DNA from 4 places in the Staphylococcus saprophyticus subsp. saprophyticus ATCC 15305 genome. Region 1 is predicted to be linked to each of the others. Evidence: riboswitches for the same ligand, from Rfam matches in the RefSeq annotation. Region 1 holds a riboswitch; each other region holds the start of a gene.
What was found. Region 1 has a riboswitch for S-adenosylmethionine ahead of metK (methionine adenosyltransferase). Riboswitches for the same ligand answer to the same signal wherever they lie in the genome.
Positions count from the first base shown of each region.

Region 2: it holds a riboswitch for S-adenosylmethionine, as region 1 does, so the genes downstream of both, SSP_RS02810 (Na+/H+ antiporter NhaC family protein) here and metK (methionine adenosyltransferase) in region 1, are expected to answer to the same signal.
Region 3: it holds a riboswitch for S-adenosylmethionine, as region 1 does, so the genes downstream of both, SSP_RS09375 (methionine ABC transporter ATP-binding protein) here and metK (methionine adenosyltransferase) in region 1, are expected to answer to the same signal.
Region 4: it holds a riboswitch for S-adenosylmethionine, as region 1 does, so the genes downstream of both, SSP_RS01430 (aminotransferase class I/II-fold pyridoxal phosphate-dependent enzyme) here and metK (methionine adenosyltransferase) in region 1, are expected to answer to the same signal.

Region 1 covers NC_007350.1:1,010,163-1,013,379, forward strand. The annotation lists gene pckA (phosphoenolpyruvate carboxykinase (ATP)) at 1-783, opposite strand, end outside; SAM riboswitch class I at 950-1,061, shown strand; gene metK (methionine adenosyltransferase) at 1,172-2,368, shown strand; gene SSP_RS05030 (nuclease-related domain-containing protein) at 2,467-3,217, shown strand, end outside.
Region 2 covers NC_007350.1:614,771-617,987, forward strand. The annotation lists gene SSP_RS02800 (SDR family oxidoreductase) at 31-912, shown strand; gene SSP_RS02805 (flavin reductase family protein) at 1,116-1,727, shown strand; SAM riboswitch class I at 1,858-1,958, shown strand; gene SSP_RS02810 (Na+/H+ antiporter NhaC family protein) at 2,074-3,217, shown strand, end outside.
Region 3 covers NC_007350.1:1,947,202-1,950,418, forward strand. The annotation lists gene SSP_RS09370 (methionine ABC transporter permease) at 1-231, opposite strand, end outside; gene SSP_RS09375 (methionine ABC transporter ATP-binding protein) at 224-1,249, opposite strand; SAM riboswitch class I at 1,339-1,446, opposite strand; gene SSP_RS09380 (thioredoxin family protein) at 1,501-1,800, opposite strand; gene SSP_RS09385 (toprim domain-containing protein) at 1,797-2,189, opposite strand; gene gcvH (glycine cleavage system protein GcvH) at 2,455-2,835, opposite strand; gene SSP_RS09395 (arsenate reductase family protein) at 3,008-3,217, opposite strand, start outside.
Region 4 covers NC_007350.1:316,826-320,042, forward strand. The annotation lists gene SSP_RS01420 (PTS transporter subunit IIC) at 1-352, shown strand, start outside; gene SSP_RS01425 (transglycosylase SLT domain-containing protein) at 878-1,609, shown strand; SAM riboswitch class I at 1,710-1,818, shown strand; gene SSP_RS01430 (aminotransferase class I/II-fold pyridoxal phosphate-dependent enzyme) at 1,877-3,034, shown strand; gene SSP_RS01435 (D-lactate dehydrogenase) at 3,060-3,217, shown strand, end outside.

The DNA.
Region 1 (3,217 bases):
CCATCCATGCTCATCATCACCGATGAGTTTACGTGTAGGGTCAGCAGAAAGTGTTGTCTTTCCAGTACCTGATAAACCAAAGAATAGAGCTACGTCGCCTTTTTCGCCAACATTTGCTGAACAATGCATACTCATAATGTCGTCTTTAGGTAGTAAGTAGTTTATTACGGAGAAGATTCCTTTTTTCATTTCACCAGCATATTCAGTTCCACCTATTAGGATTACTTTATGTTTAAATGATGTGATAATGAAGGTTTCTGAATTTGTACCATCTATGGATGGGTCTGCTTTGAAGTGAGGTGCAGAAATAATAGTGAAGTTTGGTTTGATTTCTTGAGCTTCTTCATTTGTACTTGGACGGATGAACATGTTTTGAGCGAACAAATTATGCCAAGCCAATTCATTAACAACAGTGAGTTTTAACTGTGAATCTTCATCGCTACCTGCATAACCGTTAAAAACATAAAGCTCATCTTTCTTATCAAGATAGTTTAATACTTTATCATATAAATTTAGAAATTTTTCTTCTTCGATAGGTTGGTTTATGTTGCCCCAATCGATGTCATCTCTATAAGATGGCTCAGTGACAATAAACTTATCTTTTGGTGAACGACCAGTATATTTACCAGTTTTTGCATTGATGGCGCCTAATTCCGTTAGTTCGCCTTCATTATTTTCTAAAATTTTATTATACAACTGAGTTGTAGATAATTGAAATAATGAAGATTGCTTGTCTAAAATGCTTTCAATTTTGCTTGTATAAGTGTATGTATCTACCGCCATACTTGATCCCTCCACGCTATTTAGTTGATGTAAGCCTTTACAATTACAGAGTATAACATATATAGATTAATAGTCCACACCAATTTCAAAGGAATTTTAAATAAATATTAATAAATGTAAAATTGACATTATATGTTAGATTAGGTACTATATAAATTAACGGATTCTCTTATCCTGAGTGGCGGAGGGACATGGACCCAATGAAGCCCAGCAACCTCTTCTTAATTGAAGAAAGGTGCCAAACCGTTTGCAGACAAATAGCGTCTGAACGATAAGAGCGAATGGACGTATAAAGGGCCTTCTCTCTATTTACTATAGTGTAGAAGGCCTTTTTTAATGAGCTCAACAGAGAGAGAATTTTCGTAATTTAAAACTAAAGGAGCAAATTATGACATATAATAAAAGATTGTTTACTTCAGAATCTGTAACAGAAGGGCATCCGGACAAGATTGCTGATCAAGTATCGGATGCGATTTTAGATGAAATTTTAAAAGATGACCCAAATGCACGTGTGGCTTGTGAAACGACTGTAACCACAGGTATGGCTTTAATTTCAGGAGAAATTTCAACAACAACTTATGTTGATATACCAAAAGTAGTTAGAGAAACAATTAAAGAAATAGGTTACACACGTGCGAAATTCGGTTACGACAGCCAAACGATGGCTGTATTAACAGCAATTGACGAACAATCTCCTGACATCGCACAAGGTGTAGATACAGCTTTAGAATATCGCGACGAAGCTTCTGAAGCGGAAATTGAAGCTACGGGTGCAGGAGATCAAGGCTTGATGTTTGGTTATGCAACTAATGAAACAGATACGTATATGCCGTTACCCATTTTCTTATCACATCAGTTAGCTAAACGTTTATCTGACGTACGTAAAGATGAAATTTTAAAATACTTGCGTCCTGATGGAAAAGTTCAAGTGACAGTTGAATATGATGAACAAGATAAACCAGTTCGAATAGATACTATTGTTTTATCTACACAACATGCTGAAGATATTGAATTGGATCAAATTAAAGATGATATTAAAACACACGTTATTTATCCAACAGTGCCAGAGTCATTATTAGATGAACAGACGAAATTTTATATTAACCCAACTGGTAGATTTGTAATCGGCGGTCCTCAAGGAGATGCAGGACTAACAGGTCGTAAAATCATCGTGGACACATATGGTGGATATGCACGTCATGGTGGTGGATGCTTCAGTGGTAAGGATCCAACTAAAGTTGACCGCTCAGCTGCATATGCTGCACGTTATGTAGCTAAAAATATTGTTGCAGCTCAATTGGCTGAAAAATGTGAAGTACAATTAGCGTATGCGATTGGTGTTGCTGAACCGGTTTCAATTTCAATAGATACATTTGGTACTGGTAAAGTCAGTGAATATGAATTAGTAGAAGCTGTAAGAAAACATTTTGATTTAAGACCTGCCGGAATTATTAAAATGCTTGATTTAAAACATCCAATTTATAAACAAACAGCTGCATATGGTCATTTTGGACGTACTGATGTGCTATTACCATGGGAAAAATTAGATAAAGTTAACTTATTAAAAGATAGTGTCAAAGCTTAAACTGAGACAAAATGTTTAAATTTTAAACTTTACTATCGAATACGATGCGCATATCTATTATAATTAAGTTACTGAACACATAAAGGAGCGTTTTTGTTATGAATTCATTTGGACCAATAGAGATTGGTTTAATCGTGGCAATTGTCGTAGCAGTCATTTGTTTGATTTTATTTATTGTTGCTTTAAAAAGTAAGAAAAAAGCGCAAGAAAAAGTTGAAGCGCAATATAAATCAAGAGAGCAACAACTGAGCGATGAGCATGAAGAAGAGCTAGAAAAAGAAAGAATTGAAAATAAAAAAACGGTAACAAAACAAAAAGAAGAATATACGGCTGTGGTTAATTCTAAAGATAGAGAAATTGATGCATTAAAATTATTCTCTAAAAATCAAAGTGAATATGTAACTGATATGAGATTAATAGGTATTCGCGAACGACTTGTAAATGAGAAAAGAATTCGTCCAGAAGATATGCATATTATGGCAAATATTTTTTTACCAAGGAATGAGTTTGGTGATGTGCAACGTATCAGTCACTTAGTCCTAACACGTACAGGTTTATATATCATTGATTCACAATTGCTTAAAGGTCATGTGTATAATGGCGTAAGTGCTGCACAATTTAAAGAACAGCCGATGATGGAACAAGTATTTAATACATTAGATCTTGATGGTCAAGTTCCACAAACACTTGTCTTAGATCAAAATGAAGATAAAGATGCTTTATCATTTGTTAATTACACGACGCATTTAGATGAAATTGAAAGACTTGCTGGTGATATCCAAACAGAATTAAATTTAAAATTTACACCAACAACTATCTTATACTTCAACCCTAAAAATGATGGCGATG
Region 2 (3,217 bases), 400 kb from region 1:
AACTAGTTCATAATTTAAGGAGTGTTCATAATGGCAGGTCAAGATCCAAGAACTAAATTTTCAAATAAAGATTTTCCAAAACAAGAACAACCAGTTCCAGGTTTACAAAGTAAGTTAGATCCAAAGCCTGATTGCGGTGAAACATCCTATACTGGTTATGGTCGTTTAAATGATTATAAAATGTTAGTTACTGGTGGAGACTCAGCTATAGGCAGAGCAGCAGCTATTGCTTACGCTAAGGAAGGCGCTGATGTAGCAATTAATTATCTTCCAGCAGAACAACAAGATGCAGAAGAAGTACAACAAGTCATTGAAGCAGCAGGAAGAAAAGCTGTCTTAATTCCAGGTGACATTAGAGATGAACAATTTAATTACGATTTAGTTGAAACAGCTTACAACGAACTTGGCGGGTTAGACAATGTAACCATCGTCGCCGGTCATCAACAATATAGAGAAAGCATAAAAGGTTTTGACACAGCTTCGTTTTCAGAAACATTTGAGACGAATGTTTATCCAATATTTTGGACAGTTCAAAAAGCAGTAGATTATTTACAAGCTGGTGCAACCATTACGCTGACCTCTTCAGTTCAAGGTTACAATCCAAGCCCAATTTTACATGATTATGCTGCTTCAAAAGCTGCGATTATTTCATTAACGAAAAGTCTATCCGAAGAACTCGGTGCGAAAGGCATTCGTGTGAATTGTGTTGCGCCAGGACCATTTTGGTCACCATTACAAATTTCTGGCGGTCAACCGCAATCTAAAATTCCGAGCTTTGGACAAAAGGAAGTCTTGGGCAGAGCAGGTCAACCTGTAGAATTATCAGGCACATATGTACACTTGGCAGCTGAAGAATCCAGTTATACAACAGGTCAAGTATATGGTGTGACAGGTGGTACTCAGTTAGACTAGGTTATATGAAACGTCACAGCTAATGTGGAGATGATTCAATCACATTAAAGTTGTATCATCTAAACCCTGTGACTTCTAGATTGATAAGCGAATATTACAATGAGTCATATAGCCGACGTTATATGGGCGAGATTGAGAAATCAAATTCAATGTTTGGTTTCTGTCTCGCTTTTTTATTATTTTTAAAAGGAGTATAAATGTGGATGAAACAATATAACGCAAACACATTAACGAAACAACAGAATTATAAATTATTAAGTGGTAGTGTTATTCCAAGACCAGTTGCATTTGTGACAACACAGGATAAAGATGGGAATTTAAATGCTGCACCGTTCAGTTTTTTTAATGTTGTATGCAGCGCACCTCCTATGATTATGATTTCTACTGCACGTTCACAAGGAAAGCGCAAAGATACATCGTTAAATATTGAAGAAACAGGCTCATTTGTAGTTCATATTACAGATGAAATGACTGTAGAACAAAAAAATAAAACGGCTGCACCTATAGACAGAACACTAAATGAATTAGAAAGAACGCAGTTGACATGTGTGAAATCAGAAGTCGTGCCTGTACCAGGTGTGGAACAAGCCAAAATTCGAATGGAATGCAAACTAAATCAAATCGTTACATTAGGCGATGCTCAAGAAGGATCAGATTTAATCATTGGTGAGGTTGTGATGTATCACATTGATGAGGCAGTTTACTTTGATGATAGTAAAATAGATGCACAAGCATTAGCGCCTGTGGCACGTTTAGCTGGAAATGATTATGCAGCATTAGGACAATCATTTACGATTAATCGACCAACAGAGTAATTTATAAATGATAAGACTGAAGTCATTAGCTCATCAGCTAATTGTTAAGATTTGTTAAAGTTTAAGCAAGAATTTAAAACAGTAATTGACGAAACTAATTTAATATTGTACTGTGAAAAATAAATTAAATAACTTATCAAGAGAAGTGGAGGGACTGGCCTGTGGATACTTCGGCAACATGATTATGCGTGTGCCAATTCCAGTAGCATCATTTATGCTAGAAGATAAGAATAAATGTACAAAGTTTACTCTTTCTTCAATTGGAAAGAGTTTTTTATTTGAGTAAGTTTATTTAATGGTAGAAAAATTGATGTTCTGTTTGAACTTAAAGGAAAGTTGGTTTTGTATGGAGGAGACAAAGAAAGGTAATGCATGGGCACTGATACCTTTAATTATTTTTGTGGGTATGTTTTTAGGTGTTGGTATCATTACCGGCGATTTCACTACAATGCCCCTAAATGTTGCGATACTAGTAGCGACAATTGTGGGACTTGTATTAAATAGAAAAGAATCATTTCAAAAGAAAGTTGAAATTTTTACTAAGGGTGCAGGACATTCCAATATTATACTAATGATGCTCATTTTCTTATTAGCAGGAGCGTTTTCGCAAACAACTGAAGATATGGGTGGCGTAAAATCTACAGTGAATTTGGGACTATCTTTGATTCCTGAGAATTTAATCATTGTAGGTTTATTCGTGATATGTATGTTCGTGTCACTTTCTATGGGTACATCCGTGGGCACTGTAGCAGCTATAGCGCCTGTTGGCTTTGGACTAAGCCAACAGGCGGATGTCTCTGCAGCCATCACTATGGCGACGGTCGTAGGTGGGGCGATGTTTGGTGATAATTTATCAATGATTTCAGATACAACGATAGCTGCGGTAAGAACTCAAAAAACAAAAATGAGTGATAAGTTTAAGGTGAATATCAAAATCGTGTTACCTGGTGCCATATTTACTGTCATTGTACTTTGGTTTTTAACAAATGGAGCACAAATTGATGCATCTAAGAGCTACGATTATGATCTTATAAAAGTAGTACCTTATTTATTTGTACTCATACTCGCATTATTCGGCGTCAACGTTATTATTGTACTTATTGGCGGTATTATACTTTCAGCAATTATAGGTTTATTTTATGGTACCTTTGATTGGATTGGGTTATTAAGCTCTATTTCTAAAGGGATTATTGGCATGGAGGATATTGCCATTATTGCACTATTAATTGGTGGTCTAGTGGCATTGATACAACACAATGGTGGTATTACATGGTTACTTAATTTTGTGCGTAATAGAGTGAAATCTAAGCGTGGCGCAGAACTAGGAATTGCTGGCTTAGTGAGTGTGGCCGATATTTCAACTGCTAATAATACGATTTCTATATTAATGGCAGGGCCATTAGCTAAAGACATTTCAGATGAATATGGTGTAGATCCGCGTAAATCAGCAAGTATTCTAGATATGTTTGCAAGCTGTTTCCAAGGACTAT
Region 3 (3,217 bases), 940 kb from region 1:
GAATAAATTCACAATGAATGAAACAATGCTATAAAATACTCTAGCGACTGGTGACTTACTTTTAGCTGATAAAAAGAGCAAGACACCTAAAATAATTCCTAAAACAAATGCAAATATTGTTGCTATTACCGTCATATAGATGGTTTCATATGTTGCAACCCAAACTTCTTCCCAGCTTACGTTTGGCATTGTAAACATTTCTCGGAGGATATCGCTTAATGAATTACCCATGTTTAACCACCTCCACAGATACATGTTGTGCCTCTAAATCATTTTTGAATTTTTCAAATTTTTCTGAATTTGCAACGGCAAATTGTATGATTAAAAATCCGATAGAACCGTCTTTTGTATGTTTAATATTAGCTTCCAAAATATTGACATCTAAATTGTGTGTCTTCGTTATGTATGACACTAATGGTTCCGTTGCGTTGTTCCCAGTAAAATTCAAACGCACAACGTAATCATTTTCATTAAGTGACACGAGTTCACTAATTGATTCGTCGAAGTCATCATTTAAGTCATCCTTCACAAAGCGTTTTGTCACATCGTGTTGTGGATTTTCGAATACACTTGAAACTTTGCCTTGTTCTATCACTTTACCATTTTCCATTACTGCAACTTCATCGCAAATACGTCTAATGACATGCATTTCATGTGTAATAATAACGATGGTTAAGTTTCTTTCTTCTTTTATTTTCAATAATAGTTCTAAGATTTCATCTGTTGTCTGTGGATCTAATGCACTTGTCGCTTCATCACATAATAATACAGATGGTTCGTTAGCTAATGCTCTCGCAATACCCACACGTTGTTTTTGCCCACCTGATAATTCTGAAGGATAAGCATCTTCTCTCCCTTTCAATCCGACCAATTCCACTAACTCAAGCGCACGTTGCTTGGCTTCTTGTCGTGAAATCCCTGCGATTTCTAATGGGAATGTAATATTGTTTAATACAGTACGTGACCATAATAAATTGAAATGTTGAAAAATCATACTCACTTTTTGACGTTTTTTTCTTAAGTCCGATTTTGATAGCTTACCTATAGTGTCACCATCTATAATAACGTCTCCTGATGTTGGTTGCTCAAGATGATTTAAAAGTCTTATTAATGTACTTTTCCCCGCACCTGAAAAACCAACAACACCAAAAATTGAGCCTGATTGAATACTTAAATCAACATGATCTACAGCAAGTACGTCCTGTTTTTTCGTTTTGTACCTTTTGACTATTTGATTTAACTCAATCATTCTGTTGCCTCCTCGTATTGCTTTGTTTCAATTAAATAAAAAATGCTTTCCCTATGTTCATTGAAGAATAGAGAAAGCAACGTTTGCTTCTCTCATCTTCTAAAGTTTCTATGAACTTTATGTGAATTGGCACCATTTCTGTTACAGACGGTTGCCGGGCTTCAAAGGGCACATCCCTCCACCTCTCGTGATAAGAGTTTCGTTATTTAATTATTTTTAATCCTACCATCGCACTAATGATTCGTCAATAATTATTTTAAATTTTCTAACAAATTAGGGACGGATTGAAATGCGTAAATTCTTTTTTGCTCTTCACCTTTTGACATCAACATCAACACAGGTACAGATTGTATTTCATGTTCCTGACTAAAATCTGGATGAAAATTCAAATCGATTTTAGTAATTGGTAATTTTAATATTTCATTAGCAATGTCTAACATTCTTTCAGAAACTTTACAGGTACCACATGTCGGTGTGTATCCAAATATAAGATATTTTTCCTGATTTATATGTTCATCTATATTGACGCGTTGTTGATTTGTTACCTTCATGTTAATAAACTTACCCTTTCAGCTATATAATCCAATTTCGCTTTAGCTACTTTTTCTTCATCCTTTACCGTAAACCCATGCTTTTCAAGCACTCTGGATAAATATCGTTTAGGACAACGTGCAACCTCACAATATTGTTTATCTATTCTTATATGTCTACTTTCACTTAAATATCGTTTAAACCATTTTCGAATTTTTTCACCTTCATCATCGGCATCGACAAGTATATACACTTGTTTATCGTATAATGTATCAATCATTTCATCAATTTTATCGACACCCATCGTACCATTAGTACAAATAATATCGATTGGTTGATCGATTACTTGTTTTACCCGCTTTTTGTCTGACTTTCCTTCTACAATAATTACTTGGTTTAGTATCGCCATGACATCCACCCTCTAAATGTTGATAGTAAATTTCTCTATTTAGTTCTTCACAATACTGAGTGACCATAAACATCCTTTACAGTTTTCTAATTTCATCTTATTATGGCAATCCATTTTTGTCAGCTAAATACACTTACCTACAACAAATGACTACGTCTGCATTTACAAAGTCTTAACAATTTTTTGATTAGTCTCATTTGAATATAGATAAAAAAAGGTAAAATAAAAACTCCAAGATAGTTATATCATGGAGTTCTATGTAATATTATTCACCAATCATTTCAGAATATTGTTCTGCTGACATTAATTCCTCTAATTGACTTTCGTCACTTAATTCAACTTTTACCATCCAAGCTTTTTCGTAAGGTGATTCATTTACGAATTCTGGACTGTCTTCTAGTTCTTCATTAGATTCTAAAACTTTACCTGATACTGGCGCATAAAGTTCTGAAACTGTTTTTACGGACTCAACACTACCAAACGTGTCGCCTTCATTAATTTCATCATCAACTTCTGGTAATTCAACGAATACGATATCGCCAAGTTCACCTTGTGCATATTCAGTGATACCAATTGTTACTGTATTACCTTCAACTTTTACCCACTCATGTTCTTTAGAATATTTTAATTCACTCGGTACTGCCACGAGAATCCCCTCCTAAATGTTTTTACATATTAATGATGCCATATGAATAGCATACAATCAACTATTTAATGGCATCTTTAAATTATTATAATGTTTTCGAAAAACACCGGTAAAGCGTTTTCATTATTTTGTCAAAATAATAGTCCAACGTAATTTAATCACCTTTATTATTTTATGACAACCAAGTTGCTTTATATTCGTCTTCTTTAAATCCAACAGTTACTTTGTCACCTGAAATCGCTAGCGGTCTTTTAACCAACATGCCATTGGCAGATAATAAATCTAACTTTTCATCATCTGTTAAATCTTTAAGTTTATCTTTTAAACCTAATTCACGATATTTAGCGCCATGCGTATTGAACAATTTATTAATATCGATATC
Region 4 (3,217 bases), 690 kb from region 1:
TAGAGCGGGTGTACCACTTACGATATTCTTAGGTGGCGTCAAAATGATGATTCCGAATATGGTCAGACATCCTATTATATTGTTACCTATTTTTACCAATGCGCTTATTACAGGTTTAGTTGGTGGGTTAATTGGTATTGGAGGTACAAAGGAATCAGCTGGTTTTGGTATTATCGGACTAGTTGGACCGATCAGTGCTTTTAGATTTATGGAACATTCAATAATATTGAATTTAGTTTTTGTGTTTATTGCATTTTTTGTCGTACCATTTGTTATGGGGTATTTAATTAATACGTTATATATGAAGATATTGAAAATATATGATAGAGAAATCTTCAAGTTCTTAGCGTAAGGTTACACAATTTGCTTAAAATGTGTGTCATATTTTGTAATAAAGCATAAGGTTGTCGTTACATAAAAAAATATAAAATGATTAAAAAAGGCCACCCATCAGTGGTCTTTTTTTAATTTAAACAAAAAAATTTGCAAGTTTTACTCCAAAATATAATTTTTTTGTCTTTTTGTTATTTTACAGTTATGTAACAAAAGTGTGATTTGTAATATTTCAGAATATATGATTTTCTTAAATGTAAATTTATTTAATCGCTTTATATCATATACTCATATAATATCCTTTTATCTATCAATAGTTATTTAGCATTACAAAATAAAACAAATATGTCGTAATGTTACAAAGTGGAATTTGATTTGTAACGTTTTGTTAAGTAAGTGTAATATAACTGAACGAAATTTATGGTATATTATTTGTGGCGAAAAGATAAGACATTAAATTTAAAAGATTTCAGCACATACGATAAATAATTTAACGAAAATATAATTTAACTTAAAAAGAAATTAATTGGAGGATTTTTTTATTATGAAGAAAACAATTTTAGCATCATCATTAGCAGTAGCATTAGGTGTAACAGGATATGCAGCAACAGCTGATCACAATCAAGCGCATGCATCAGAAGAAAATATCGACCAAGCGCATTTAGCTGACTTAGCTCAAAACAACCCAGAGCAATTAAATGAAAAACCATTACACGCTGGTGCGTATAACTATGATTTCGTATTAGGTGGAAACGAATATACTTTCACTTCTGATGGCCAAACTTGGTCATGGAATTATACAACTGCAGGTGCTCAAAGTGCATCTTCTAACACTATCCAAGATGTAACTGCTCAAGCAACTACACACACTAACGAAACTTCAGCTAACGAAGTTCGTACACAACAACAATCAAGTAACACTGAAGTAGCAGCTGTTGAAGCGCCTAAAGCTTCATCTAACACAAACGTTCAAACTGCACAAACAAGTACTTCAACTAAATCAACAACTACAACAACTACAACATCAACATCAAGTATTGATGCAATTGCTAATCAAATGGCAGAACGTACTGGTGTATCAGCTTCACAATGGAAAGGTGTTATCCAACGTGAAAGTGGCGGTAACGCAAATGCTGTTAATGCTTCATCAGGTGCATACGGATTATTCCAATTATTAGGCCATGGTGAACATGCAGGTATGTCAGTTCAAGATCAAATGGATAAAGCTGTTGAAGTTTATAATAACCAAGGTGCTGGAGCATGGGTTGCTTGGTAAGATTTAATTATATAGACAAAGAGTGACTCTTTAGAGTCGCTCTTTTTTTGCATTGACATGTTTGAATATTCTGATAAAATTAATAGTAATTTAAAAGCAAAACTTATCCAGAGAAGTTGAGGGAATTGGCCCTGTGAAGCTTCAGCAACAGACTTTGTAAAGAAGTACTGTGCTTCGTCCAACAAGTAATACTACTTGAAAGATAGGTGACATGTAAACTATATGCCACTTTCGTAGGTATATAGTTTTTTTATTAGGAGGACTTTGATGGTGATTTCGGATAGATTAGCACAAGTACCAGATAGTTATTTTGCAAAAACGATGGGGCAGCCTGTTGAACATGGGCCGTTACCTTTAATTAATATGGCGGTAGGTATACCAGATGGAGAAACACCAACAGGGATTATTGATTGTTTTACAGATGCATTGCGAGAGCCTAATAATCAAAAGTATGTAGCATTTCATGGTAAAGAGACTTTTAAACAAGCGATTGTAGATTTTTATCAAAGGCAATATGATGTCGTGTTAGATAAAGACGATGAAGTCTGTATTTTGTACGGAACTAAAAATGGTTTGGTAGCTTTACCATCTTGTATTGTTAATCCTGGTGAAAATGTACTACTACCAGATCCAGGTTATACAGATTATAAGGCGGGTGTCTTATTAGCTGATGCACATCCACAACCGCTCGTATTAGAACCACCATATTACTTGCCTCAATGGGATAAAGTGGATAGGGATATATTGAAAAATACGCGATTAGTCTATTTAACGTATCCAAATAATCCTACTGGATCAGTAGCTACACAAGCTGTATTTGATGAGGCTGTAGCGCAATTTAAAGGTACAAAGACTAAAATAGTTCATGATTTTGCGTACAGTGCATTTGGGTTTGATCATAAAAATCCGAGTATTTTACAAACAGAAGGTGCAAAAGATTTAGCGATTGAAGTATTTTCATTATCTAAAGGATATAATATGTCCGGTTTTAGAGTTGGATTTGCAGTAGGCAATAAAGATATGATTCAAGCGTTGAAAAAATATCACACACACACGCATGCGGGTATGTTTGGTGCGTTACAAGATGCAGCGACCTATGCATTGAATCACTATGATGATTTCTTGGACGAACAAAGTAATATTTTCAAACAACGTAGGGATACTTTTGAAGCGAAGTTAAAGGAAGAAAATATTCCATTTGAACCGATGAAAGGTGGTATATTCTTGTGGCTAAAAACGCCGCCAAATTTTGATGGGGAATCATTTGTTGACTATTTATTACAAGAGCAATCCATACTTGTTGCACCGGGTATTCCGTTTGGTGAACATGGTAAAAACTATGTGCGTATATCATTAGCGCTTGATGATGAGCAATTGAAAGTAGCTGCCGAGAGAATCCAATCTCTGAGACATCTGTATGAATAACATTAATTTTAAAGGGGATGCTAACATGACGCGTATAAAACTTTTTGGCGTTAGAAATGAGGATAAAGCTTTCATTGAAGCTTGGTCTAATAAGCATAAAGTAGAAGTCGATTTAGATGAAGATTTATTAACATGTGAAACTGTCTCACGTGTAAAAGGATTTGATGGTGTGTCTATTTCGCA